Regions from separate parts of the Mycobacterium sp. NPDC048908 genome, predicted to be linked through region 1. Evidence: riboswitches for the same ligand, from Rfam matches in the RefSeq annotation. Region 1 holds a riboswitch; the other holds the start of a gene.
What was found. A riboswitch is a leader RNA that binds a small molecule or an ion and turns the genes downstream of it on or off. The one in region 1 is predicted to bind S-adenosylmethionine.
Positions count from the first base shown of each region.

Region 1 (11,876 bases):
GTCTTCGTTGTCGGCAAAGGTCTTCGCCAACTTCGCGAAGTGATCGGCCAGTTCCTTGTCCTCGGTCTGCTCGGCCAGCTGTTGGGCCCAGTACATGGCGAGGTAGAACTGGCTGCCCCGGTTGTCCAGTTCGCCGGTCTTGCGCGACGGGCTCTTGTTGTTGTCCAACAGCTTCCCGATCGCCGAATCCAGCGTCTTACCAAGCAGGATGGCCCGCTCGTTGCCTGTCTTGCGGCCGATGTCTTCGAAACACGCGCCGAGGGCCAGGAATTCGCCAAGTGAATCCCAGCGCAAATGGTTCTCCTCGACCAGCTGGTGGACATGCTTGGGCGCCGAGCCACCGGCGCCTGTCTCGTACATGCCACCACCGGCCATCAGCGGCACGATCGACAACATCTTCGCGCTGGTGCCCAGCTCCAAGATCGGGAACAGGTCGGTCAGGTAGTCCCGCAGGATGTTTCCGGTCACGGCGATGGTGTCCTGCCCGCGGATCAACCGTTCCAGCGTGTACCGCATGGCCCACACCTGCGGCATGATCTGGATGTGCAGGCCCTCGGTGTCGTGCTCCTTGAGGTACTCCTTGACCTTCTTGCGCAGTTCCACCTCGTGCGGACGCTCGGTGTCGAGCCAGAACAACGCGGTCATGCCTGAAGCCCGCGCCCTGGTCACCGCGAGCTTCACCCAGTCCTTGATCGCGGCATCCTTGACCACCGGCATGCGCCAAATGTCGCCGGATTCGACGTTCTGGGTCAACAACACTTCACCGGTGTCGATGTCGACGATGTTGGCGACGCCGTCCTCCGGGATCTCGAATGTCTTGTCGTGGCTGCCGTACTCCTCGGCCTTCTGCGCCATCAACCCGACGTTGGGGACGGTGCCCATGGTGGTCGGGTCGAACTGGCCGTGGGTCTTACAGAAGTTGACCATCTCCTGGTAGATGCGACTGAACGTGGACTCGGGGTTGACCGCCTTGGTGTCCTTGGTCCGCCCGTCGGCGCCGTACATCTTTCCGCCGAGCCGAATCATGGCCGGCATCGAGGCGTCGACGATCACGTCGCTCGGCGAGTGGAAGTTGGTGATGCCACGGGCCGAATCCACCATCGCCAGTTCCGGGCGGTGCTCGTGTACGGCGTGGATGTCCTGGATGATCTCCTCGCGTTGTGACGCGGGCAGCGCCTGGATCTTGTCGTAGAGATCGGACATCCCGTTGTTGACGTTGACGCCGAGTTCGTCGAGCACCTTCTGGTGCTTGGCGAAGGCCTCCTTGTAGAACACCTTCACCGCGTGACCGAACACGATCGGGTGCGAGACCTTCATCATCGTGGCCTTGACGTGCAGCGAGAACATCACGCCGGTCTTGTAAGCGTCCTCGATCTGTTCTTCGAAGAAGTCGCACAACGCCTTGCGGCTCATGAACATGCTGTCGATGATGTCGCCGTTGTCCAGCGCCACCTCCGGCTTGAGCACGATGGTCTCGCTCGACCCATCTGGACGTTGTGTCTCGAGCACCATCTTGACCTTGCGGTCCTTGTCGAGCGTCAGCGACTTCTCGCCGTGATAGAAGTCGCCCTCCTTCATGGTCGCCACGTGCGTGCGCGACGCCTGCGACCATTCGCCCATGCTGTGCGGATGTTTACGTGCGTACTCCTTCACCGCCTTGGGCGCACGCCGGTCCGAATTACCTTCCCGCAAAACGGGATTGACAGCGCTGCCGAGAATCTTCGCGTAGCGCTCCTTGATCGCCTTTTCCTCTTCGTTCTTAGGCTCGCCCGGGTAGTCGGGCAGGTCGTAGCCCTTGGCCCTGAGCTCTTTGATGGCCGCCAGCAGCTGCGGCACCGATGCGCTGATGTTCGGCAGCTTGATGATGTTGGTGTCCGGCTTGTGAGTCAGCTCGCCCAGCGTGGCCAGGTTGTCCGGGACGCGCTGCTCCTCGGTGAGCCGGTCGGAGAACTCGGCGAGGATGCGCGCCGCCACCGAGATGTCACTGCTTTCGACGTTGATCCCCGCCGGCTCGGTGAAGGTCCGGATGATCGGCAGGAACGCGTACGTCGCGAGCATCGGCGCCTCGTCGGTCAGCGTGTAGATGATGGTCGGCTGCTCGGCGCTCATGTGGTCTTCTCCCGGCGTCAGTTTCGTTGTATCTGTCCTGTCGCGCGCCAGAGTACAAGCGCCGCCAGGCGCGCGAGGGGCCAGCTTTGCCTACCGACCAGTAGCTTCCGTCCCGCAGAAGATGGGGACTTTCACCCGATGTCTTCGGCCGGCTGACACGACGACGATTGCAGGCGGTCGGCACGGCGCTGGCACCCAGTCAGCGACATGAGATACGCTTCTGTCCGGTCATGAGTGCCAGCGTCAAGCCCCGGCTTGCTGGCCGGCAACCCTCCAACCGCGGTGGGGTGCCCCGGGTGATTGACCAGGTTGAGTAGCCGCGACCGGCTACCGGCAAGCGCGGGTCCGTTGTGACGGGCCCCCAGAGAAGACAGGCGGAGGTCCGGCGTGCGCAGTTGTCGCTGAGTGCGTCGACGCACCCCCAACCGGGCCCATCACATCAGGAGAACACCCATGAGCACCGAAAACACCCCCGGCGACCCGACTCAAGCCGATGGTCGCTCGGACGAGCCTCGCTCTGCGAACTGGTCCTTCGAGACCAAGCAGGTTCACGCGGGCCAGACCCCGGACATCGCGACCAACGCCAGGGCGCTGCCCATCTACCAGACCACCTCGTACACGTTCAACAGCACCGAGCACGCGGCGGCGCTGTTCGGCTTGGCCGAACCGGGCAACATCTACACCCGGATCATGAACCCGACGCAGGACGTCGTCGAGCAGCGCATCGCGGCTCTCGAGGGCGGCGTGGCCGCGCTGTTTCTGGCCTCCGGCCAGGCGGCCGAGCACTTCGCGATCCTCAACCTGGCCAACGCGGGCGACCACATCGTGTCCAGCCCGCGGCTGTACGGCGGCACCTACAACCTGTTCCATTACACGCTGCCGAAGATCGGCATCGAGGTCAGCTTCGTCGAGGACGCCGACGACTTGGACTCCTGGCGGGCGGCCGTGCGGCCCAACACCAAGGCCTTCTTCGGGGAGACGATCTCCAATCCCAAGATCGATGTGCTCGACATCCCATCGGTCGCGGCAGTCGCGCATGACCACGGCGTACCGCTGATCGTCGACAACACGATCGCGACGCCGTATCTGATCCAGCCGCTGTCCCACGGCGCCGACATCGTCGTGCACTCGGCGACCAAGTACCTGGGCGGACACGGGGCGGCGATTGCGGGCGTGATCGTCGACGGCGGCACCTTCGACTGGACCAACGGCAAGTTCCCTGGCTTCACCACCCCCGATCCCAGCTATCACGGTGTGGTGTTCGCCGAACTCGGTCCGCCCGCGTTCGCGTTGAAGGCGCGCGTGCAACTGCTGCGCGATCTCGGCTCGGCCGCCGCGCCGTTCAACGCCTTCCTGGTGGCCCAGGGGCTGGAAACGTTGAGCCTGCGCGTTGAACGTCATGTGGCCAACGCGCAGAATGTGGCCGAGTACTTGGCCGGTCATCCCGACGTGGTCTCGGTGAACTACGCCGGGCTGCCCACGTCGCCGTGGTACGAGCTCGGAAAGAAGCTGGCCCCCAAGGGAACCGGCGCGGTGCTGGCATTCGAGCTGGCAGGCGGCGTTGACGCGGGTAAGGCGTTCGTGAACGCGCTGACCCTGCACAGCCACGTGGCCAACATCGGCGACGTGCGGTCCCTGGTGATCCATCCCGCGTCGACCACCCACGCCCAGCTCACCCCTGAGGAACAGTTGGCCACCGGCGTGACGCCGGGCCTGGTCCGCCTTGCGGTCGGCATCGAGGGCATCGACGACATCGTCGCCGACCTCGAACAGGGCTTCGCCGCCGCCAAACCGTTCAACTCGTCGGGCGCTGCGGATCCCAAAGCCGCGGCGGCGTTCTGATGACTCTGTCTGATCTGGAAGTCGACGTGCAATCCGCACCGCTGCCCGCCGAAGGCGAAGTCGGCTATGTCGACATCGGCCGGCTGACGCTGGAAAACGGCGCGGTCATCGACGACGTGACAATCGCGCTGCAGCGGTGGGGCGAACTCTCGCCCACCCGCGACAACGTGGTCGTGGTGCTGCATGCGCTGACCGGCGACTCGCACGTCACCGGTCCGTCCGGGCCTGGCGACGAGACCGAGGGCTGGTGGGAAGGTGTCGCGGGGCCGGGTGCACCGATCGACACCAACCGCTGGTGCGCCATTGCCACCAACGTGGTGGGCGGCTTCCGCGGCTCGACGGGCCCCAGTTCGATTGCGCCGGACGGACAGCCCTGGGGCTCGAGGTTTCCGCTCGTCACCGTGCGCGACCAGGTCGAGGCCGACGTCGCCGCGCTGGCCGCGCTCGGCATCACCGAGGTCGCGGCGGTGGTCGGCGGTTCGATGGGCGGCGCACGGGCACTGGAATGGATCGTCGGGCACCCCGACAAGGTGCGGGCCGCGCTGGTGCTGGCCGTCGGCGCGCGCGCCACCGCCGATCAGATAGGCACCCAGAGCACGCAGATCGCAGCGATCAAGTCCGACCCGAACTGGTGCAACGGTGACTACTACGGCACCGGACGCGCCCCCGACGTCGGCATGGAGATCGCGCGACGGTTCGCACATCTGACGTACCGCGGCGAGGAAGAACTGGACGCCAGGTTCGGCAACGATCCGCAGGGCGACGAGGACCCCGCCACCGGTGGCCGTTACTCGGTGCAGAGCTACCTGGAGCACCAGGGCCGCAAGTTGCTCAGACGCTTCGACGCCGGCACGTATGTGGCGCTGTCGGAAGCGTTGTCGAGCCACGACGTGGGCCGCGGCCGCGGCGGCGTCGAGGCGGCATTGCGCGGTTGCCAGGTGCCCGTGGTCGTCGGCGGCATCACCTCGGACCGGTTGTACCCAATTCGGCTGCAGGAGGAATTGGCGGAGCTGCTGCCGGGTTGTACAGAGCTGAACGTGGTCGACTCCATCTACGGCCACGACGGCTTTCTCTTGGAGACCGAGGCGGTGGGCAAGCTGATTCGTCGCACGTTGGAGTTGGCCGAAAGGTGAGCCAGTCCAGGCAGCAGCGTTCACTGTCGTTCGGCGCGGAGGCCGCGGCATACGAGCGAGGGCGGCCGTCGTACCCGCCGGAGGCCATCGACTGGTTGTTGCCCGACGGCACCGTCGACGTGCTGGACCTCGGCGCGGGCACCGGAAAGCTGACCACCCGACTCGTCGAACGCGGACTCGGCGTGGTGGCGGTGGACCCGATCCCGGAAATGCTGGAGCTGCTGAGCAATTCGCTGCCCGATACGCCCGCGCTGCTGGGCACCGCGGAGGAGATCCCGCTGCCCGACGACAGCGTCGACGCGGTGTTGGTGGCCCAGGCCTGGCATTGGTTCGACCCAGAACTCGCCGCCAAGGAGATCGCGCGCGTGCTGCGGCCCGGCGGCCGGCTCGGCCTGGTGTGGAACACCCGCGACGAGCGGCTGGGCTGGGTCAAGGATCTGGGCCGCATCATCGGCCACGAAGAAGACCCGTTCAGTCACCAGGTGACGCTGCCCGCCCCGTTCACCGACGTCGAGCGCCACCATGTCGAGTGGACGAGCTACCTGACCCCGCAAGCGCTGATCGACCTGGTCGCCTCGCGCAGTTACTGCATCACGTCTCCGGAGAATGTGCGCACCCGCACGCTGGACCAGGTCCGCGAGTTGCTGGCCACCCACCCGGCGTTGGCCAGCACCAACGGCTTGGCGCTGCCGTACGTCACGGTGGGCATCAGGGCCAACTTGGCCTAGCTGTCGCGCCGAACGGCCAGTTCTGTCACGCGGTTTCGCGATTTTCGTGTCTCAATTGGCCACGGGAGGGCGCGCCGACCCATCTGTGCAGGGCCGTGCCCAACCGGTCCCTGTCGGCCGCCTCGAAATCGTCTGCTGCCCAGGCGACATAGCCGTCAGGGCGGATGAGCACAGCGCACGCGTCGGTGTTGTCGCTGGAGCCGACGACGACGTCCACACGGTCCGCCCACCCGTCAACGGCGTCACCCAGCCGTCCGGATAGGTCAAGCACCACCGGACGCCCCCGGTGCAGCAGGTCCGCCACCCGGCACCCGTCGACGAAGGTCAGATCCGGCACCAGCCGCCCCGACAGCGGGTGGTCGTCGCCGGTGTCGTAGCGGACGTCGGAACCCGCAAGCAGATGCGCCATGTGTGCACCGACGCCCGGCAGTTGCAGGAGCTCCGCGAAAAGCTCTCGGAGCGCGGCGATCTCAGGTCCGGGGCGGAAGAGTGCGGTCTGCGACAACGACTGCATCATCACGCGTTGGCCGACGGGGAATCGCTCACTGTGATAGGTGTCCAACAGACCCGTGGGGGCCCACCCGTTGACGGCGGCGGCCAGTTTCCAGCCGAGGTTCATGGCGTCCTGCATGCCGAGGTTCAAACCCGGCCCACCCATCGCGGAGTGCACGTGGGCGGAATCGCCGACCAGGAAGATGTTTCCCACCCGGTATCGATCGGCCTGCCGGGTGTTCTGCCCGGCGATGCGACGCAGGGCGTGTGGCCCGTCACCGACGGGTGCTTCGACGGGCAGGTCGACGCCAAGTACGCGTCGGGCACTGGCACGCAACTCCTCGAGGGTCATGGGTGCCGAATCATCGACCTGCCCGTTGAACTCGATGGTTCCTACCATCGGCCTGCCGCGTTCCATCTCGGCGAAAATGAACCCACCGTTGTCGAGGCGGTTGTGCCCGAACGGCAGGCTTCCGAAACCGGGGACATCGACACCGCCTGTCGCGGAGCGCATTTCATCCGACACGCTGACATGCGCGATACGGGCAACCATGTCCGACGTGTGGCCGGGAAAGTCGATGCCCGCCAGCTTGCGCACCGTGCTGCGGCCGCCGTCCGCCCCGACGAGATAGGCCGCGTCGATCCGGTACGTTCCGTCGGCGGTCGACACGGTGACCGCCACACCGTCCGAATAGCAGTCAGCGCCGATCAACTCGTGCCCCCATCGCACGTCGACGCCGAGGTGGTGCGCGCGCTCCAGTAGAAGCCGGACCAGGCGTGGCTGCTGGATGCCCAGCCCATACATCGGACTGTCCGACATCCCGGACAACGGCACCCGCATACCGCTGAAAATCCACTCGTACATGGGTTTTGGCGGTTCCCAGGACCCGGTAAACGTCTGGTAGAGCCCGCGCATGTCGAGCATCCGGACCACTTGCCCGACCAAGCCGTTGGCCTTGGGCTCGTCGCTGGGTGCAGTCAGTCGCTCCAGCACCACGGGCCGCACACCGGCCAGCGCCAGTTCGCAGGCCACCATCAAGCCGTTGGGGCCCGCCCCCGAAATGGCCACGGAGACTTGGTTTTCAGGCATGGGCGTCACCTTTCGGGCAGTCCGGCCGCGACGTCGGCAAAGCCGCGGCGAAGCAATTCGGTATAGGCCACCGGCGGATCGGCATTGGCATACGTCTCCATCGCCGTTTCACCGACCGCCCTGACGACGGCGGCGACCAGCCGCGGGTACATATCGCGAACCGGGTCCGTCCCGGTGCGTTCGGCGATCGCGTCGACCCAGTCGATGAACACTTCGCGCGTCAGCGCCGCGCGCATATCGCGGGCGGACAGCAGTTCGCGGATCACGGCCAACTCATCGGGTGTCGGCCGGACGCCTGCGGCGCCAGCGGCTTCCAGCGGTGCGAGCATTGCCTCGGTGATCGCCGACCACAGTGGTTCGTCGGCGGGCCGCTCTCGGAATACCGCCAAGCTCTGGCGCATTCGATCAATCTGTCGAAAGGCAACCGCCTCGTACTTTCCTGCGAAGTAGTTGTTGAACGTCCGCAGTGACACACCGGCCCGGTCGGCGATGTCTTCACGGGTGACGTTGTCGAGCCCCCGCTCGAGCGCGAGTTTCAACGCGGCATTGCTGAGCGCCCAGCGAGTGTCGAGCTTCTTGCGCTCGCGAAGACCCGTCCTCACGCGCCCAGCCTAACCGGTATTTGCACAGCAGGCAAAATTGCCTACTGTGCACTCTACGGCTTGCTCGACCGCACCGACGCACCCCTTGATGTCGCACGATCGGATACGCGACACTTCAGTGGGCGGATTACCTCTGCACCCCCGCCAACCTTGAACGAAATCCCGTGAGATGAACACCTTGAGCCAAACGCGTGTCGACGCCACCCCGGCGCGTTCGGTGGTTGCGAGCATCCGTCCAATCCGGCGCGCCACGCCATTTTCTGTGGCCGTGATCCTGATCCTGTTGGTCGTTGTCGGCTGCGCAGAGCCGGCGAGGCCGTCAACCACAACGGCTGCGGCGGCCACGGCGACCACGCTCTCGCCTTCGCCGTCGCGGCCGTCGTCCGCTCCTACGAAGTGGCGGCTGGCGTCCGACCCGGCACACCTGGCCGACGACCTCGTCGCCGATGAGCGGGCGCTCCGCGATCCGGCGTCGTCGGAGGCTGTGTTGTTGGCGGCGGCGCGCCGACAGCAAGCGGCCTACCGCGCGCTCGGACGCCATCCCGAGTGGGATCCCATCGCGCGCCGCCAAGTCCCGCCGTCACTCCTGGAAATCTATGACCGCAATGTCGACGCGCGTCGGCAACTCACCGCGATGAGCAAGGGCCAAGGAAAGAGCACTTTGCCGGCGTGGCGCATCGACCCACCGAAGTCGGCTGAGGAGCTGTTGAGTCACTACCGCGCGGCGGAATCGGCGTCCGGCGTCGGATGGACCTATCTGGCGGCGATCAACCTGATCGAGACCGGCTTCGGGCGCATCGCCGGGGTGAGCACCGCTGGCGCGCAAGGCCCGATGCAGTTCTTGCCCTCGACCTTTGCCGCCTACAGCGAGGGCGGTGACATCCTCTCGACCCGCGACAGCATCATGGCAGCCGGCCGCTATCTCGCCGGTAACGGCTTTGCCGACGACCGCGATTCGGCTCTGTATCGGTACAACAACTCTCACCAATACGTGCAAGCGGTCAACGACTACGCAGCGGTGCTCGCAGCCGATCCCGCTGCGTATGCCGGGTACTACCGGTGGGACGTCTACTACAACACGACCGCCGGTGACGTGGTTCTCCCCGTCGGTTACTCTGCGACCTCACCGATCCCCGTCGCGGACTACCTGGCGACCCACCCGAATTGAGCCGAACTCGAGGCAAACCTGCCACAGTTCACCTTCTGGTGCTATCGCACGCACGGCACGTCCTGACCGCTCATGCGGGTGAGGTTCGTCGGGGCCGGCGCCTCCGTGCCGGTGGCGCCGGCTGCCACCGTACTGACGGTCGTGGTCGGGCCAGTCGACCGTTCCGGTGTCGAACCATCGCGATTGAGATAATCCTCCGCATCGAAATCGGTGCCCACGGTGAGCTGAACCGTGTTGGGCGCGACCGCGTCAGAGGCGGTCGCGGTGAGATCCAGTTGATCGGAGAGCGCGGTGGCCGCTGCCTGCGCGCCAAGGCCGTACCCGATGCTGCTGGCTTCCACGACTCTGTCGGCAGTGCTCGCTAGGCCTTCGGTGAATTGGCCTTTGGCGAAATACTTTTCGAGGGAAGACGCCAGCCCCTCCCGACCAGCCCCATTGACCACGTTGAGCACGACGCCGGGCGGGGTCACCCGTGTCGTGCTCGGGACCTGTCCGGTCGCGATGACGCTGCCCGACGAAGCTGGAGTGGACAGCACACTATGCACGATGGAGCGGATGGTCGGCACGTCGATGATGTTGACGTCTTCACCATCCGAGGTGCGGCTGAACTCGGTGATCGGCAGTGTGTACAGCGAAAGCGGGCGCTCGCTGAGGGTGGCTGCGTACCGGACGAAACCGAGCAAGTCAAAGCCGGCGTCGACTGCAACATTGTCTTTCGCGACATCGACAAGATGCTGCAGCGCCCGTGGGTCCGACAGCGCCCCGCTGTCTCGCAGACCCGCGAGCAGTGAGGCGATGAACGCCTGCTGGCGTCTGGTGCGGTCAAGGTCGGTGAACATCGCATCGTTGACGTCGCGTCGTTGTCGGACGAACGCCATTGCCTGGGCCGCACTGATCTGCTGGATGCCTTCACGGAAGTTTGCACCCGAGTAGTACGGGTCGGAGGTGTCGTGTTGCAGGCATACGGTGATGGGTTCAACCACCCGGGCGATCTGGACGAAGGCTGCCAGGCTGACCTCGATGAAGTGATCGATCGGTATCTGGAGCAGGCGTCGGATCGTCCTGATCTCGGCCTTGCGGCCGGCCTCGCGCGCGCGCTGCTCAGCCGCCGCAACGTCGCTCGCATCAGCAGCGTTCTCCGCCGCCTGGCCGTGCGCCGCATCCCCACGGCCGATCACCTGCTGATAGGCCAAGCTGTAGGCATGCTTGACCTTGCCTCGGCATCCCGGCACCGGGCACCCGACCAGGTCCACGTAGTCGTCGCGCGGGATGGAGATCGCGGTGACCGACCCGGCTCCGGCGGGGATGTGGAGCACGATGAGGACATCCGCATCGTTCTCGCCGGAGTGCTCGTCACCGGCGTGCAGCGCGTCGTAAAGGTCGTATGGCAACAGGCCACCCCGCTGGTCGCGGCGGGTATCCAGCCCCATGATGAGGATGTTCTGATCGGCTCCCGGGGATGAGGGCTCCTCGGCCAGCGCCTCGGACGTGGTGATGACTTTGGCAACCCGGTGCAATTCCACCCAGCCGATGCCCGAAACGACCAAGGTCAGCGCTGAAACGATTGCCCCCAGCACCTTGGCACCGCGCGGAATCCCGTGCTCGGCCCGCTGGCGAGGCCGCCGGTGCCGCGGCCGCCGCGCGCCGGGGTTGGCTCGTCCGGCGCCACCTGCATAATCAGGAGCAGTCATAACAAAGCGCACCATATCCCCGCCGACAGGCACCTAATCGCGCCGCGAAAATATTGACGCGAATCTCCGTCGCGCGTTGGGGGCGTCGGGTGCGGTCAAATGGTTCACCATCCAGGTGGTGGCGTCAGCACGGTGTCGATGAGGTAGAGCGTGGCGTTGGCGGTGATGATTCCGCCGCAGAGCACTAGTGCGTCATTGACCCACAACCGATCAGCGGGGCCCGTGACGGATAGCTCGCTGCCCTGCAGGGTCTTGTGCGTGCCGTCTATGTCGGCGGGGGTGAACCGTCCGGGTATCACGTGGTAGTTCAGCAGCCGTGTCAGCGATGCGGCGTCGGTTCGCAGGGCGGCGGTCGCCTCGACGGGCAATCGGGAGAAAGCGCTATCAGCCGGCGCGAAGATGGTGACCTCGCCCGCGTCGAGGATGTCGAGCAGGTTCACGGCGGGGTTGAGTTTGCCGGACAGTGCCGCGCTCAGAGCGCTGAGTTTGGGGTCGCTCGTGAGGAAAACGCTCACCGGCTGCTGTGCTGCAGCGGCCGCCGAGCCCGCGTTCGCTCGGCCCTGCGGTGCATAGAGCGCGCAGGAAGGGCCGATGGGATCCGCGACGGGTGCGGCGCCGGCGCTCCCGATCGACACCGCCAGCATTGTCGCGACGGCCACCGCGGTCGCCCCCAAGCGGAAGTGCCAGGACGTCACGTCCTGTGGTTACCCGTTCTGACCGTGGTGGTCGTTGTCATTCCGGCCCCGCTGCTGTGGTGACCGACTGAGCTGTTGTTCGAGGCAGATCGGACACCGATGGTTGTCAGGCTCACCGGTCGTCCCTATACGCCGATCATCTCGATCCCTATGCCTGGATGCCGACGTCTTCCCGCCGGATGGGCCAACAAGCCCTCGCCCCCTGCACAGGTGCATCGATTAGACCCGAGGTGCCGCGGGTACCCGAAACGGACTAAAGCCGCTGGTCAGGGGTCAGAACCGGAACATGAACGCAACGCCGCCGAACGTACCGAAATCCAAGCAGC
Region 1 covers NZ_JBICUE010000002.1:490,081-501,956, reverse strand. Annotated here, with positions in the region: gene ACGFK1_RS07010 (NADP-dependent isocitrate dehydrogenase) at 1-2,109, opposite strand, end outside; SAM riboswitch class IV at 2,336-2,455, shown strand; gene ACGFK1_RS07005 (bifunctional o-acetylhomoserine/o-acetylserine sulfhydrylase) at 2,563-3,951, shown strand; gene ACGFK1_RS07000 (homoserine O-acetyltransferase) at 3,951-5,084, shown strand; gene ACGFK1_RS06995 (class I SAM-dependent methyltransferase) at 5,081-5,812, shown strand; gene ACGFK1_RS06990 (FAD-dependent monooxygenase) at 5,838-7,394, opposite strand; gene ACGFK1_RS06985 (TetR family transcriptional regulator) at 7,400-7,996, opposite strand; gene ACGFK1_RS06980 (transglycosylase SLT domain-containing protein) at 8,226-9,164, shown strand; gene ACGFK1_RS06975 (LCP family protein) at 9,206-10,855, opposite strand; gene ACGFK1_RS06970 (fasciclin domain-containing protein) at 10,960-11,550, opposite strand.

Region 2 (11,876 bases), 360 kb from region 1:
ATAGGACGTCTTGACGGGCAACGGAATCGGCTCGCGACGTCCGGCGTCGTACACCGCGACCAGGTCCCGCAACAGACCTTCCGCATCGACCTCGGGGCGGCCGAGGCCTTCGGTGCGCAAGGTGCTGCGCTTTTTGGCTCTGCCGATGCAGATCGCCTGCCAGTCCGGCGCCTGGACGTGTGCGGCTAGGGCCAGCAACGGAATCCACGATGCCAGCAGGTGCTTGCCGTCCAGCTTCGAATACGTCACCGACACCAGCCGATCACCGAATACCGGCGACACCGTCCCGGTCAACCGGCGTCCACCGCCGAGGTCGACGTCGATGTCGTAGGCTCGCGGCTCGGCGCTGCGGTACCGCTGCGCGGTGTCGGCCAGTTGCGCGGCCTGGTTGGAGATCTCGAGTGCCTTGCGCCAGCCGAGCTGCCCAGGAGGCAGTGTGCCACGGCACCATTCGGCTTCACGGGCTTCCTTGGGCGACATGCCGCGCAGGATGTCGTGCAGCATGCGGTCGCCGACCGTCCACTCCTCGAGGGCGTTGATGTCGACGGGCATCGCGTCCTCGACGCCGTCAACATCCCACGGCAACGTGTAGTCCAGTGCCCGGAAGAATCCCTTCACCGGATCCCGGTAGAACGCGACGAGGTCTTCGAGCACGACGTCGTCGGGCGGCACGGGCGGCAGCGGGCCGGAGATGAACGGCGGTTGTGGCCTGCGTTGACCGGTGCTGGCGACGGCAGCCCGCTTCACTGTCGGGTCGAACGTGAACGGTCCGCCGGGTATCAGACCGCCGGGAATCACGTTGCGAATATCGAACGGCTGCAATGGATGTCTGACGACGATGCGGTCACGGATCTTGTCGGCCGTCGTGACGTCCAGCGAGTCGAGCAGTTCGGCGAGCGGCACCGCGGGCGGCCGGTCCTGGCCGGAGTACTCGTTGGCGCCGGTGTAGGTGATGACGAGTTTCTCGGTGGCCGCGCCGATCGCGTCGAGCAGCAACTGGCGGTCCTCGGAACGGATGTCGCGTTCACCGGTCATCGGATCACGGGCGAGCACGTCGTCGCCGTCGACGATGCCCTGCCGGGGGAACACGCCGTCGTCGAGGCCGACCAGGCACACCACCCGGTGCGGTACCGAGCGCATCGGCACCATCGTGCAGACGGTCAGCGTGCCGGTGCGAAAGTTGGCCCGCGTCGGCCTGCCCGCGAGGTGTCGTTCGAGCAGCGCGCGGATGTCGGGCAGACGCATGACGGTGTGCCTGCGCGCACCCGCCGTCTCCAGCACGTCGCCGAATTCGCGTTGCATCTGGCTTGTCTGCCACGCGTCGTCGTCGTCGACCCTGGTGAGCCTGCCGATGCCATCCGACAGGGCGGTGAGCCAATCCTGCAGTGGCCGTGCACCGTTCAGCGAGTCGACGGTGGTCTGCAGGCGGTGCACGAACTCGGCGAGCTGCCCTGCCAACTCGACCCGGTTGCTGCTCACGTCGTCGAGCGGCAGAGTGGACCCGATCCAGGCGTGCGAGTCATCGGACAGGGCCACGCCCGCCAGCACGCGGTCGATGCCGAAACGCCATGTGTTGTGCACGAAGTCGACGCCGAACGGCTTGCGGTGCTCCTGGTCGAAGCCCCAGCGGATGTTGGCCTGGCGGACCCAGCGGGTGATGCTTTCCAGGTCGTCGTCGGTGAAGCCGAACTGTGCGCGGACGGGCGCGGCCTGCGCGAGGTTGAGCACTTCGCTCGCGGTGACGCGGCTGCCCGCCAGGGTGAGCAGTTGGCTGGCGACGCCGAGCAGCGGATTGGTCTGGATCAGCGAGCGGTCGGCCAGCCGGACCCGAAGTCGGTGCGCCGGATGGGCACCGCGCACCACGTCGCCGAGCCCGAAGTCGGCGTTGATCAGCGGCGCGTAGGTCTCGATGTCCGGGCACATCACCAGGATGTCGCGGGGCTCGAGGGTGGGGTCGTCGGCGAGCAGGCCGAGCAGGACCTCTCTGAGCACGTCGATCTGACGTGCCGGGCCGTGGCAGCTGTGCACCTGGACCGAGCGGTCGTCGTCGCGCAGGGTTCGGCCGTCGGCGCGGAGGGCATTGGCCGCGATATCGGACTGCAGCCAGCCCAGCAGGGTGTCGGGATGGGCTGCGCCGCCATAACATTCGTTGGTCTGTCGGTCGGCAGGCAGGCTGCGCTGAAGCTCGCGCAGATCGCGGCCGAGGGTGGCCAACAGCGGGTGATCGACGTCGCGGTGGCTGGTGTCGTCGCGGCGCGGGATCGGCCCATGCCGGTCGGCGAGCTTGCGCCACAGGTCGTCACTGGGATGCGGTAACCACAGGTGCAGGTCGTGATGGGTGGCCAGCGCGTTGAGCAGTTCCACCTCGGTGGACGGCAGCCGGGTGTGGCCGAACAGCGACAGCCGCTCCGGTAGAGCCATAGGCGATTTGGCAAGTCGGGCAAGGGTTTTGGCGTGCCGGACATGCGGCGGGTCGGCCTCGACCTTGCCGAGCAGGGCCCGCCACAGGGGTGGCTGCCAATCGAGGTCGGGGTCGATGTCGCCGGTGCTGCCGCGTTCCCAGTCGATGAGCAGTTGCGGGCGCTGCCTGGCGTAGGAGGCGAAGAGGCCGGCGAGGCGTCGAGCGACGGCGTAGCGGCGGCCCTGGCGCAGTTCCTTCTCCTCGCCCGCTTCGAAGTGGCCGAGGTGGGCGGCCAGCGGCTTGCACCAGGCTTCGGTGCAGCTCGCGTCGATGACCTCGAGCAGCGGCCAAACCACGGCTTCGGGCGCCCAGGGATCGTCGTCGACGGTGCCGGTGGTCAGCCCGAGCAATTCGGCGATCAGTGAGCGCGGATTGCGGAACGCGATACCGGCGCAGACGCCGTCCTGGCCCGCGCCGCGGCCGAGGATGTGGGAGAGCCGCTGGCTCAACCAGCGCTCGATGCCCTTGGCCGGGACGATGATCAACTCTTCGGTGAACGGGTCGGCAAGGGGGGCGGACAGCAGTTGACCGAGACCGTCGGCGAGGAGATCGGTGCGCTCAGCGCGGTGGAGGTGCAGACCCATCAAAGCCCACCATAGGAGGTCGACGACGCTGGAACACTGCGTGTGGCTCCAGCCCGCGGCGCACGACTGTGCGCTCGGAGAGGCATTCCGGTTCAATCAGGAGGGTGACACTAAATGTGATGAACCGCCCCATCGTGGAGACGGAGTCGGGCAGCGTGCGCGGAACCATCGATGGCGGGGTCGCCGCGTTCCGGGGCATTCCCTATGCCGCGTCCCCGGTCGGGGACCTGCGCTTCGCCGCCCCCCAGCAGCATCCGATGTGGTCGGGCTTCCGCGACGCCGCAAGTCCAGGCCCGTCGGTTCCGCAAGGCCGGTCGCGCCTGGAAGCGATCATGGGTCCTCGCACTCCCGACTGGAACGAAGACGGCTCGCTCACCGTCAATGTCTGGACGCCGCGTGTTCCGGTCGCCGGCTCCGCTCGGGCCGCCCGGCCGGTGCTGGTCTGGTTTCACGGCGGCGGGTTCACCAGCGGCTCCGGCGGCTGGGATTGGTACGACGGCCGTGCCCTGGCTGCCGCGGGCGAGATCGTCGTCGTGACCGCGAATTACCGAATCGGCCCGCTCGGCTTCCTCTATCTGCCGGACGTCGGCGTCGAGAACCTCGGCTTTTTGGACCAGTGTGCGGTGCTCGACTGGGTCAAGCGCAATATCGGCGAATTCGGCGGAGATCCCGATGACCTCACCGTCGGTGGCCAGTCTGCCGGCGCTTTCTCCTCGCTCTACCTGGCCGCGTCACCGGTTACCGGTCCGCTGATCAGGCGCATCATCACCCAGAGTGGCCCCTTCGGGCTCGCCCCGCAATCCAGCGCCGAGGCGGCCGCCCACGCGGGGCGCTTCGTCGAGATCCTTGGTGTCAGTGGCGCCAAGGACATGCTCGCCGGGCTGCGTGCCGTCCCGGTCGACCGGCTGCTGTCCGCCTATGGGCAGCTCGCGGCAGAGCTTTCCGCCCCGGGTAAGGTCGCTTCGCCGATGTATCCCGTGCTCGGTGCTTCCGGGATTCCGGTGACGTGGCAGGAGGCGCTGGCCAACGGACGCCTCGACGGCAAGGACTTGCTGACCGGAACCACCAGAAACGAGATGGCCGCGTTTCTGGCTTTCGACCCGCAAATTCAGGCGATCACCGCCGAGCACGCTCGCGAACTGTTGGCCAGACAAGTGGACGGGGGTGCCGCGCTGTACGACCGCGCCGCTAGTCGGCGCCAAGAAGTGGCGCCGAGCGACGTGCTCACCGAGGTCGAGACCGAGATCGTGTTCCGCGACGGGACGCTGGCCATCGCCGACCACCAAGCCGCTGCCGGCTTTCCGACCTACGTCTACCAGTTCGACTACGTCCCGTCCGACGACCCCGCGCACATCGGCGCCGCGCACTGCAGCGAGCTCCCGTTCTTCTTCGACACCATCGACGCGTACCCCGACAGCCCCATGCTCGGCAAGCCCACCGCTGAAGTGCGCGACCTCGCCGATACGTTTTCGCGCGCAGTAGCGGCGTTCGTCGCCACCGGGCTGCCCGCCGACAGTCGTTGGCAGCCATACGAGTCCGGGAACGCAGCGACTGTTCGGCACTTCGCCTGATACTTGATGTCAGACGACACCATCAGCGCGTCGTCGACCCCCGACCGTCTTCGTGACCGGTGGCACTGTTCGCGACTTCGCCTTTGAGTTCGTCGACGACTCGTCCGAGCTCGTCGACCATCCAGCTGTCGAGTCCGCGTCTGCGGAAGGCGGCGAGCAGTTCGGTGTAGTACCACAGATGATCCTGGGGGTTCTTGCGGTTGAAGCGCTCCCACAGCTTTGGTCCGTGCTGGTGGTAGTCGCGAAGCATCGACCGCGCGTTGTCGAGCTTGTCAGCGACGGACACCAGCAGCGTGTCCTCGCCGACCTCGGCGAGGTGATCGATGTACTTGCGCTTGCGGTCGAACCATGGCGGTTTCGGCATCTCGTCAGTGTCGCTGCACTCGTCGACGATGCGTGCGACGTCCTCGCCGAAGGTGGTGCGGATTTCCGCGAGTGTAGGGGGACCGCCCTGATCCTCGACCGCGTCGTGCAACAGCGCCGCGATGGCTTGTGCCTCGGAGCCGCCGTCGTTGATCACCAGCCCGGCCACGGCCAGCAGGTGGCCGATGTACGGAATGTCGCCGCCCTTGCGGACCTGGGTGTGGTGCTTGTGCTCGGCGTAGACGAGCGCCTTGGCGAACTGGTCGGTCAGTATCGGTGTGGAGGTTTGCTCACTCAAATTCGATTCTTCCCCTTTCAACCTGACCATAGCGGGTGGGGCCGACAAGGGTATTGCCGTCAGTTCCCCGCGAACCACGCCGTGGCCACCGCCCGCCGCCGCGGCGACTCGAACGGCGTATCGCGCGGTCCCAACTCACCCACCCGCACCACCCACACCGGGCCGGCGCGGTCGATCGCCGCCAGCGGATCCTCGCCAGCCGCCACCAGCACTCCTATAGACGTCTTGCCCGGATTGCATCCGTACACCGGCACCATGTCGTCAGCCCTTGCACCCCAATCGATTCCGTTCGGCAGGATGCACCGCGTCCCGTCATCGAGCTGCAGCGCGAACGGCATCGCCACGGGCGGCGGGTCGACCGCGGGTAGCGCACCGGGCTTGGCGAACCGACGCAACCCCCTGCTCCACGGGTCGGCGAGACACAGCATGAAGGCCGACGCCGGCCAACACACTTCCGCCGCTGCCTGCGCCGGTTCACAGGAGTAGATGTTCGGCGCGACGGCCGCCGGCGAAGGTCCCGAGCAACCCGACAGGTTCGGCGAGCCCTGCCGGTTCACCACCTGATATCCGCCGGCCGGTTCGCCGTTGGCCGATACGGCGGCAACCGTGACGATGCCCGTCGCGCCGGGGGCAGCACTGGCCTGGGGGATCTGCAGCACGAGAACCCCTGCGAGTGTGAAGACCGCCGACCGCAAAACCAGAGCCTCCTCATCCAGGATGACGCATTCGGCCTGCGATTAGGCGGGAATCACTAGGCTCGGCCTATGAAGGCAGTCACCTGCATTGACGGCAAGCTCGACATCGTCGACCTGCCAACTCCGACCCCCGCCAAGGGCCAACTGCTCATCGATGTCCTGCGCTGCGGTATCTGCGGCTCAGACCTGCACGCCCGCCACCATTGCGACGAACTCGCCGATGTGATGGATGAAACCGGCTACCCCGACTTCATGCGCTCGAACCAGTCCGTCGTGTTCGGCCACGAGTTCGCGGGCGAAGTCCTCGACCACGGCCCGAAAACCCGCAAAGCCCTGAAATCCGGCACGCCCGTCGTCGCCCTGCCCTTGCTCCGCCGCGGCGAGGAGGTGCACGCCCTCGGTCTCAGCAGGAAGGCTCCCGGTGCCTACGCCGAACAGATCGTCGTCGAGCAATCCCTCGCCCTGCCCGTCCCCAACGGCCTGCCCATCGCCCACGCCGCCCTCACCGAACCCATGGCCATCAGCTGGCACGCAGTCCGCCGCTCCGAGATCTCCAAGGGCCAGGTTGCCATCGTCATCGGCTGCGGCCCGATCGGCCTGGCCGTCATCCTGATGCTCAAGGCCCGCGGCGTGCGCACCGTGATCGCCAGCGACTACTCCGCCGGCCGCCGAGCGCTTGCCACCACCTGCGGCGCCGACATCGTCGTTGACCCCGCTCAGGACTCGCCGTATGCAAAGGCAACCGGCCACGGCCACCTCGAAACACCGCCCGACGCTATCGATCTCGTCATCGGCACGATCGAGAAAGTGCAGAAAGCCCGCCTGCCGTGGTGGCATGTCTGGCGCGCCGCCGACGCCGTCGGCGCCGCCACCCCCAAGCACCCCGTCGTGTTCGAATGCGTCGGCGTGCCTGGCATCATCGAACAAATCATCACCAGCGCTCCGCTGTTCTCCCGCGTCGTCGTGGTCGGCGTCTGCATGGGCGCCGACAAACTGAGGCCCTCGATGGCGATCGTCAAAGAGATCGACTTGCGCTTCGTAATCGGTTACACCCCAATGGAATTCCGCGACGCACTGCACATGCTCGCCGACGGCAAGGTCGACGTCACTCCACTGATCACCGGAACCGTGGGCCTAGCGGGCGTCGACAACGCCTTCACCGCGCTCGGCGACCCCGAAAAGCACGCCAAGATCTTGATCGATCCCAAGAGCGACAGCGCCAGCCCGAGGCTCTAGACTCAACCCAGCTTCACGAGATGCCGTCGCCAAGCTCCGACTTGACGGCACGCCAACCCCACGCTCGTGGGTGGCTCGGATGACGAAGCGGTCCGCACCGACAGGTGCCGGCAAGAGCGCCTCCACAGCGGAGGCCCTGGAAAGGGAACTGCATGCGCAAGCACTTCTTCCGCTCATTCGTCGCAGATCCGGTGTGCGCATCCTCGGATCCCGGGCACCACATCGACATTGGCCGCTACTTCATGGCCGTCGCGAAGTCAGCGATCACCATCCCGGTCAAGGCTCACGTGTGCGACGGACTGGTCCACCTCGACACGGCCGAAATCCTGTGCCACCACCGGCCCGACGACATAGCGCACGCGCTGCTGAGCACCGGCGGTCGTGCCGAGTGGGCGCCCGAATGGCAGGTGCTCCTCGTGCCGGGGGCCGCACTGGCCGACGAGCGCACGGTGTTCACCCTTGCCCATCGGGACGAATTCACCGACTGCGCAGCTGAATTCAGCCTTGTTCGACCCGGTTGGCGCCGCCGTTGATGACCTCCGGCGAACCGGAGTGGTAGATCACCACGTTGTTGACGCCCGACGCGGTGATCTGCTCGGACCCGTCGAGCGTGACTTTGTTCTGCATCCCCGACACGGTGACGGTCGTGCAGTGGCCGGTGATCGTCACGGTGTTGCCCATGCCGCTGACGGTCACCGGGTTCTCGTTGCAGTCCAGTGTCTTGTTCTGCCCCATCCCGGACACGCTGAGCTGCACACCGCGCGCGGCGGCGGTCGGTTGCGACGGCATGCTCGGTGCCGACGGCACGCTGATGCTCGGGATCGTGACGCCAGGAAAATCGGGGATCGAACTCGTCGACTTCTGGACGATGAACCAGCCGACGCCTCCCGCGATGATCATGAACACCACCGCCGCGATCCCGAATACCACCCACGGGATGCCCGCCGACGGCTTTCGCGGCGGCGGCGACCACGGCGCCCCGTAGCCCGGCGGTTGGTAGGGCCCCTGCGCCTGCGGTGGCATCGACGGCAGCGGCGGGGGCAGGTAGCCACCCTTCGGGTCGGTGTAGGGCGTCCCGCCGAGTTCGGTCGCCCTGGCCGTGTCGGCGAGCGGTTGCTCGAGCGCCCTGATCCGCGCCTCGGGATCGTCCTGTGGCTCCATTCGCAGATGGTCCCACACAAGATCGGTTCGCGACCGGCTATTGGCGTCCTGTTTGCCGGTCCCGGCGCCCCGTGATGTTACGCGGCGTCCGCCGATACCCGAGACAGGCTGGCGCGAAGCTGCTTTCGTCCCCGGTGAAGGCGCGACGAGACCGTTCCGATCGGGCAATCGGTGATGTCCGCGATCTCCTTGCAGGTGAAGTGGAGCACGTCAGCGTAGTAGAGGGCGGTGCGGACGCCGTCGTGCAGCCCGGCAAGCGCGGCGAGCAGGTTGTCGTCCGTGATCGCCTCGAGCGCACACTCCTCTGCCGACGGCGAGACGTGTGCGTGCAACGCAGTCAGTTGCAACTCGGAGACACAGTCCGCCGAGACTTCCTCGGGACGGCATCTGCTCTTGCGGTACTGGCTGATCCACGTGTTGTGCAGGATGCGGTACAGCCAGGCCCGCAGGCTGGTGCCTTCCCGGAACGAGTCGAAGCCCACGTATGCGCGCAGCAGCACCTCCTGCGTGAGATCCTCGGCGTCCTGGCGGGTGCGTGCCAGACTCAGCGCCCGCGACAGGATCTGGTCCGCCATCGGAACCACGTCGCGGTGAAATCGTTGGATGTCGCTGTTCATGATTGCGCCGCAACGGCCTGCTCGATTTCGTCACCGACTTCCTTGTCGATGTTCCTCCAGTACTCGAATGCACGTTGCAGTACCGGTTCGGACACTCCATCGCGCAGATGCCCCGCGACGTTGCCGACCAGCCTGCTGCGTGCCGCCGCGTCCATCACGTCGCGTACCAAGACGCCGGCCTGCGTCCAGTCGTCGTCTTCGCTACGCAATGTGTATGCGGTGCGCACCATTTCGCCGTCGGCGTACCACCGTGCCTCGGCTGTGCGGGCCGGATCGGCCTGCGGTCCGCCGTAGGAGTTGGGCGCGTACACCGGATCGGACGCGTTGACCACCCGCATGCGGCCGTCCTTCGAGTAGCTGTGCACTTCGGCTTTCGGTGCATTGACCGGTATCTGCTTGTAGTTGACCCCTATTCGGGCCCGGTGCGCGTCCCCGTAGGCGAAGGTGCGGGCCAGCAGCATCTTGTCCGGGCTGAGCCCGGTGCCGGGCACTTGGTTGGCCGGTGCGAAGGCGGCCTGCTCGATTTCGGTGTGATGGTCGGCGAAGTTGCGATCAAGCACCAACCTCCCGACGTCCACGAGCGGATAGTCCTTGTGCGGCCAGACCTTTGTCAGGTCGAAGGGGTTGAACCGATAGGTCTTGGCATCCTCGAAGGGCATGATCTGAACCTTCAGCGCCCAGCTGGGATAGTCGCGGCGCTTGATCGCCTCGTACAGATCGCGCTGGTGGTAGTCGCCGTCGACACCGGCCAATCGGTCGGCCTCGGCCTGGGTGAGGTACTCGATGCCCTGATCGGAGATGAAGTGATACTTCACCCAGCAGATCGCGCCTTCGGCGTTGATCCAGCTGTACGTGTGGCTGCCGTAGCCGTGCATGTGCCGCCACGTCCTGGGGATGCCGCGATCGCCGAACAACCACGCCACCTGGTGAGCGGACTCCGGCGACAGGCTCCAGAAGTCCCATTGCATGTCGTTGTCCCGCATGCCCGTGTCGGCGCGACGCTTCTGCGACCGAATGAAGTGCTGAAATTTCATTCCGTCTCGGATGAAGAACACCGGCGTGTTGTTGCCGACGATGTCCAGATTGCCTTCCTGCGTGTAGAAACGCAGCGCGAAGCCACGCGGATCACGCCAGGTGTCCGGGCTGCCGCGTTCCCCCGCCACCGTCGAAAATCGGATCAGGGTGTTGGTCGTGGTTCCTGGCTGGAACACGGCGGCGCGGGTGTAGGCGCGCACGTCGCCAGTCACCTCGAAATGGCCGAATGCACCCGAACCCTTGGCGTGCGGTTGACGTTCCGGGACCCGCTCCCGGTTGAAGTTCGCCATCTGTTCGATCAGGTAGTTGTCGTGCAGCAGAATGGGGCCGTCCGGACCGATCGTCAGTGAATGGTCGTCACTCTGCACGGGGATGCCCGCATCGGTTGTGGTCGGAAATCCGCTTGGCTTGTTCACTTTTGGCTCCTCGACGGCTCGACTACTCGGGCCAACTGTTGTTGAGGATGGTCGTGACGAAGTCGTCCCGGACGAAGGACGGATCGAAGTGGGCGAGCACATCGGCGTTCATTGTGCCGAAGGTGCTGCGCGGGCGGTGCTTCATGCCGTCGGTAAACGCCTGCAGGATACGGTGTTTGAAGTCAGGACGGGGGTGTGCGGCGGTGACGGCCGACAAGTCCTCCTGCGACAGGTCGTCGCGGCCGAAACCGAGTACGTCGGTTTCGACTCCGGCTGTCACCAATGCGATTTCGGGGTCGAGAAATTCCGGCACGCCGGGGGTGGTGTGCAACGCGATGCTCAACCACACCCGGCGGGCGTCGGCCTCATCGAGCCCGTGCTGGAGGAGGAAATCGCGAGCGGCGTTGGCGCCGTCGACCTCGAACCGCAGGCTCGACGACGTGCGATACGGTTCGGTCAGGCCGATGTCGTGAAACATCGCGCCGACGTACAGCAGTTCGAGGTCGGGTGCCAGCCCGCGGTGCCTGCCCTGCAGTGCGCCGAAGAAGAACACCCGGCGCGAGTGGTCGAACAGCAGATCGTTCTCGCTGTTGCGGATGAAATCGGTGGCGTCGCGCGTGAGCGCGGTGTCAGGAACGGTGATGCCTGCGACGGTGTCGAGTAAATCGGTGCTCATGGATCAACTGTGCTTGTCGGCGTCGGTTCCTGACCATCACCCGCCGGGTGATTTTTAAGGCCGCCGCTGTGCCAATTGGCTACGTGAATGGATGCTGAGTTTGGCGAACGCGCTTCGGACATGGGATTTGACCGTGTGCGGCGACAAGTGCAACCGCTCGGCGACAGCGGAATTGGTTGCGCCTTCACCGATCAGGTTGACCACCTTCAACTCCGCTTCCGTCAGGCTGTCCCAGCCGGTCTTGTCCCGCGGATGGCCGCCGATCCTGCGCGTCACTCCCAGCGATCGCAGGTGGCGGGCGACTCTGCGGGCGTCGGCCACCGCTTCGCAGTCCACGTACCGATCGAACGCGGTGTTGAACGCCTCGACTGCCGCCGCGTTACTGCCCACGTGAGCCAGCGCCGCGCCCGCGTCTTCGGCGGCGGATGCCGACAGCAGCGGGCGATCGGTGTACAGGGCCGCGGCAGCGTCGACCAACGCAGGGCCGTCGCGTTCCAGGATTCCCGTGGTGTAGCGGCGGATAGCCGAGAACAGCGGAACCTCGCTGCGGTCATGGTCCAGCAGTTCCAGGCTGCGCAGCACGCGTGCCCGCAGTCCCGCATCACCGGTGGCCACCGCGATCTGTGCGGTCCTGGTCAGCTTTTCGAAGGCGTTGGGCCACAAGGCATTCAACACCGGAGGTCCGTCACCGCTCAACCAGCGGGCCGCTTCGTGCATGTCGCCGCAGTGCCACGCGGCCAGTGCGAGCACAAAAGCCGCGCCG
Region 2 covers NZ_JBICUE010000002.1:131,287-143,162, forward strand. Annotated here, with positions in the region: gene recC (exodeoxyribonuclease V subunit gamma) at 1-3,045, opposite strand, end outside; gene ACGFK1_RS05195 (carboxylesterase/lipase family protein) at 3,165-4,616, shown strand; gene ACGFK1_RS05200 (HD domain-containing protein) at 4,639-5,277, opposite strand; gene ACGFK1_RS05205 (hypothetical protein) at 5,337-5,936, opposite strand; gene ACGFK1_RS05210 (zinc-binding dehydrogenase) at 6,042-7,208, shown strand; SAM riboswitch class IV at 7,220-7,331, shown strand; gene ACGFK1_RS05215 (hypothetical protein) at 7,361-7,741, shown strand; gene ACGFK1_RS05220 (DUF3060 domain-containing protein) at 7,707-8,369, opposite strand; gene ACGFK1_RS05225 (sigma-70 family RNA polymerase sigma factor) at 8,447-8,986, opposite strand; gene ACGFK1_RS05230 (catalase) at 8,983-10,437, opposite strand; gene ACGFK1_RS05235 (HD domain-containing protein) at 10,460-11,113, opposite strand; gene ACGFK1_RS05240 (AAA family ATPase) at 11,168-11,876, opposite strand, start outside.
Region 2: linked by a shared signal. The riboswitch ahead of ACGFK1_RS05215 (hypothetical protein) and the one ahead of ACGFK1_RS07005 (bifunctional o-acetylhomoserine/o-acetylserine sulfhydrylase) in region 1 are both predicted to bind S-adenosylmethionine.